DNA from 2 places in the Halodesulfovibrio sp. genome. Region 1 is predicted to be linked to the other one. Evidence: riboswitches for the same ligand, from Rfam matches in the RefSeq annotation. Region 1 holds a riboswitch; the other holds the start of a gene.
The links. A riboswitch is a leader RNA that binds a small molecule or an ion and turns the genes downstream of it on or off. The one in region 1 is predicted to bind glycine.
Positions count from the first base shown of each region.

Region 1 (2,202 bases):
CTGAGCTTGCTGTTCGTTCCGGTGAGGCTTTGAAAGCTATTCTTGGGATGGTAGAAGCGACCGCCGATCAGGTGCGCGCTATTGCAGCAGCTTCTGAAGAGCAGTCTGCGGCGAGTGAACAAATAAGCTGTTCTGTGAATGTTATTAATGACATTTCGGAACAAACAGCAGCTGCAATGACTGAATCTACGGCTGCTGTAGAATCAGTTGCTCAGCTTGCTCAAGACTTGAATGGCATTATTGACAATATGCGATCATAGTTGTGAGTAGCTGTGTCAATGCGTTTGGGTAAGTATGCATCTCTGCATCGACAAGAAGCACTGTTTACGGTGTCTCGAAAGTACAAACTTTGTTTGATGATAAGGTGTAAGCGGTGACATATAGGCACCTGCAAATAGAAATTAAGAGGGATGGGCAAATGCTCATCCCTCTTTGTGTATATATGCTACAACGCCTTCGACGTGAATGGTCTGATTGTTGGCTGCTTGTAGGAAGAGCTACCTTTCTGAGTATTCAGCAGAGCTTGAAAAGCGTTATCGCGCTTGGCTGCCCTGTTGATGAATTCATCTGCGATTTTGGTCGGTCCGTTGCATTCATTCACAAGGTAATGCTGTACATGTTCTGCTTCGGAAAAGCTCAGTGCTCCATGCAGCGTCCGTCTGCTTGGATAGTTTATGTGGAACGTAGACGAGAGAATGAATTTGCCAATTGTAGTTTTGTACAGCTTCAGTTCCCACCAGTTGGGCGTTACGCCCATTAACTCTCTGTCATCAAGGCTCACAAGCAATTCGCCAGTAAATGTCAGGTTTTCTTTACCATTTCTTTTTAAGGAAACTGTTTGCATCGTAAGCTCCTGTGAAGATATAATTTTATATTTTGCTGTGCAGGTAACGGCAGAAAAATTGTACAAGTAAACAAGCTAACACGTTAGTTTGTGCAACAAAAAAATAGTACTATGATTAGTGTAGTGCGTTTTTTATGCTGGTACAGCAATGATAATGTTTCTGCCGTGTGGAGATATAAAATATAATCAAAAGAGAAGATGCGGAACTGGCTGGAATAAAGGGAGGAGCTAATATGGCTATAAAAATGCAGATGCGCCGGAACTACAAGCTCCGGCGCATCGCAACCACAACAACAAACCAGTCAGGAGGGGAATCTATATTCCCCTATATATGTATCGCGCAAGGCGATTACAAGCGTATGCAAAAAATCCCAGTGTGCTCACTGCTGGCGTAAAGACGCACGAAAAGCAGCTCCGCAAAGGTGCCTGCATGAAAAACGGTATGACTGGAAAAAAAGAAAAAGAGGACGGTAAAACGCAATATTGGTTTTATGGGGTCCACTCTGTCCTTTTACCTGAGAGTTTCACTGCACTGGGAAAGCAGTTTGCTCCTTCGGTGCTCCTTGCGGAGTCTCTCCAGAGGCTCGTCCGAGCAGCAGTCCTTTTGCCTGAAAGAGTTACATCTTCGGCGCCGTTTCTTTTTTACTAAAGCAAAAAAGGCGGTCTCTCCTGCTGTCTTCAACCGAGGTCCATATGTTGAGGCAGACACTTTTTACCGTGGCTAACTATAAAACGCAATAAAAAATACACCACAGAAGTTGTAAATTCATACAAAGCAAAAATACAATGCAGTTTTGTCAGAATAAAAATAAAAACCGCCCTGCTTTTGTATAACAGGGCGGTGTGATTCTACATGGTGCTACAGGCAGGTTGGTGCCAAATAGCTATACGTATTGTTCGTACTTAGATCACTTCGTTAGGGTAAATAGCCTCGTAGGACTTTTTGTACTCTGCAAATGTACCTTCATGAATTGCCTTACGTGCACCGCGAACTGTGTCGAGGAAGTAGGTAAGGTTATGAATAGAGTTCAAGCGGAAAGACAGCAGTTCTTTTGCTTGGTAAAGGTGGCGCAGATACGCACGGGAGAAGTTGCGGCAAGTGTAGCAGTTGCAATTAGGATCAAGTGGTCCGTCGTCTTCTGCATACTCTTTGCGTTTAATATTGATTTTGCCGAAAGAGGTGTACAACGTGCCGTTACGGGCGTTTCGTGTAGGAAGTACACAGTCGAACATATCGATACCGGCGTTGATACCGTTGATGATATCAAGTGGTGTACCAACTCCCATAAGGTAACGTGGCTTGTCTTTTGGAAGCAGTGGCGCAGAGTGATAGAGAATTTCCATCATTTTCTCTTTGC
Region 1 covers NZ_JAOARI010000014.1:10,882-13,083, reverse strand. The annotation lists gene N4A56_RS05065 (methyl-accepting chemotaxis protein) at 1-260, shown strand, start outside; gene N4A56_RS05060 (hypothetical protein) at 446-844, opposite strand; glycine riboswitch at 1,338-1,434, opposite strand; gene tgt (tRNA guanosine(34) transglycosylase Tgt) at 1,748-2,202, opposite strand, start outside.

Region 2 (2,202 bases), on a different contig from region 1:
CTGCTACGCCACCAAAGGCAGCTGACGGGTTGAACGCACTGTCTATAATCAGGCTGATAACAGCTGGAATTTCTGAAAGATGTAAAAGAATAATCGCTATGGATGTCGTGATGTACAGCACAGCCATCAGCGGTACAATGCGGCTTGCTACAGCGGCAATTGATCGAATTCCGCCAAGTGTTACGAAGGCAACCAGCGTTGTAAGCACTGCTGCGGTAACCCAGATTGGTGCATCAAAGGTAAGCTTTGCAGCATCTGCAATGGCATTTACCTGTGCGAATGTGCCGATACCGAAAAACGCAACGCCAATACCAAATAGCGCAAACATACGGGCAAGGAATTTGTTATTTAATCCGCGTTCAAGGTAGTACATCGGACCACCTGCCATCTGCCCGTTTGCGTCGATGACACGATACTTGATGGCGAGCAGAGCTTCTGCGTACTTGGTTGCCATTCCGAAGAAAGCAGCAATCCACATCCAGAACAGAGCACCGGGACCACCAGCAGCAATAGCCGTAGCTACGCCAACAATGTTACCTGTACCGATTGTTGCTGAAAGGGCAGTACATAACGCCGCAAATGGAGTAACATCACCAGCTTTGCCGGATGAATGGCGTGAGGACGGGGAAAATACAAGGCGAAGCGCCGTCGGCAGATGGACAATCTGTAAGCCGCCAAGGCGAATAGTAAGAAAAAGTCCGGTTCCTACAAGCAGGATTAACAGGGGAGGTCCCCATACAAGGGAATCTAGCGCGTTGAGCAGTTCTGTGATGTTTTGCATCTCGTCTCCTAAAAAATGAATTTATCAGGATGGATGAGATGAGTCTCTGAGCGGAAGGGAAAAGATATGGCAGCCACAAATGCAGGGGGCATTTGTGCTGTTACACTCACTCTGTCCTTGGTACCTGAGAGTTTCACCTTGCACGGCAAGGCTTGCTCCTTCGGTGCTCCGCAACATGCGGAGTCTCTCCAGAGGCTCGTCGGGAAGCAGTCCTTTTGCCTGAAAGATTTACTTCTTCGGCGGTGTCTTGCGACACTCTCTCCTGCAACCGTCATCCGAAATTGTGAAAAGGGTGTTTATATAACCAAATAATTTTTGGCAAGTAGAAACGGGTTATTTTTGCGAGTAACCGCTCTATTTCAAGAAATCTCAATAAATAGAAAAAATAATTTCACTATATCTAAATTAGATGGATTAAAAATATTTTCAGATAGTTATGTATCAAAAAAAGTGTTTTTTAACAAAAATGTAAGTAGACAGCGTTTGGAACTGTGTCTAAGAGAACTCATCAGTAGCCAAGATGCCCTTTGCAAATATGAATGAGGGCACAATCAAGATCGCTTGCGCGTGTTGCAGCAAGTGGTGGTGGACGGATAAATTGTTGTAGCTATAAGGAAGTAAAAAGATGAGTTTGTTAGACGAGACGCACGCAGCAGAGGTTCAGCAAGGCAACGGTATTGCTTTGTTTCCCCTTGTAATTTTTTTGGTGCTTTTTATCGGCACAGGCTCTGTTCTGATGCTGTCTGGCGTGTCTATGGCGTTTTACCAGCTTTCCGCAACTGTTGCTGTAATTCCCGGGATTATGGCTGCGCTGTGGATGGGAAAAGAATCTTTTGATGAAAAAGTGACTATTTTTCTGAAAGGCGCTGGTGATATTAACATCATGACCATGTGCGTTATCTACCTGCTTGCCGGTGGCTTTGCAGCTGTTGCAAAGGCTGTTGGCGGTGTGGATGCAACTGTGAACATGGGGCTTTCTTTAGTGCCTGCATCATTGGTTCTGCCAGGGTTATTTGTGATTGCCGCCTTTGTAGCTACAGCAATGGGTACATCTATGGGAACCATCGCTGCTATCGGTCCTATCGCTGCCGGTGTTGCCAGTCATTCTGATATGTCTATCGCATTACTGATGGGTGCGGTTGTTGGTGGTGCAATGTTTGGTGATAACCTTTCTATGATTTCAGACACCACAATTGCAGCAACCCGTACTCAGGGTTGTAATATGCGTGATAAGTTCCGGATGAACTTGATGATTGCGTTGCCTGCTGCCTTGATTACCATTGTACTGTACGCAATCTGTGGCTCTACAGGAACAGTTGCTAACGTCGGCGAATGGCAGTTCTTCAAGGTGCTCCCATACCTTGTAATTCTGGGCATGGCTGTCGCTGGTGTGAACGTGTTTATCGTACTGACAACCGGTA
Region 2 covers NZ_JAOARI010000017.1:69,832-72,033, reverse strand. The annotation lists gene N4A56_RS05875 (sodium:alanine symporter family protein) at 1-781, opposite strand, end outside; glycine riboswitch at 883-983, opposite strand; gene N4A56_RS05870 (Na+/H+ antiporter NhaC family protein) at 1,407-2,202, shown strand, end outside.
Region 2: linked by a shared signal. The riboswitch ahead of N4A56_RS05875 (sodium:alanine symporter family protein) and the one ahead of N4A56_RS05060 (hypothetical protein) in region 1 are both predicted to bind glycine.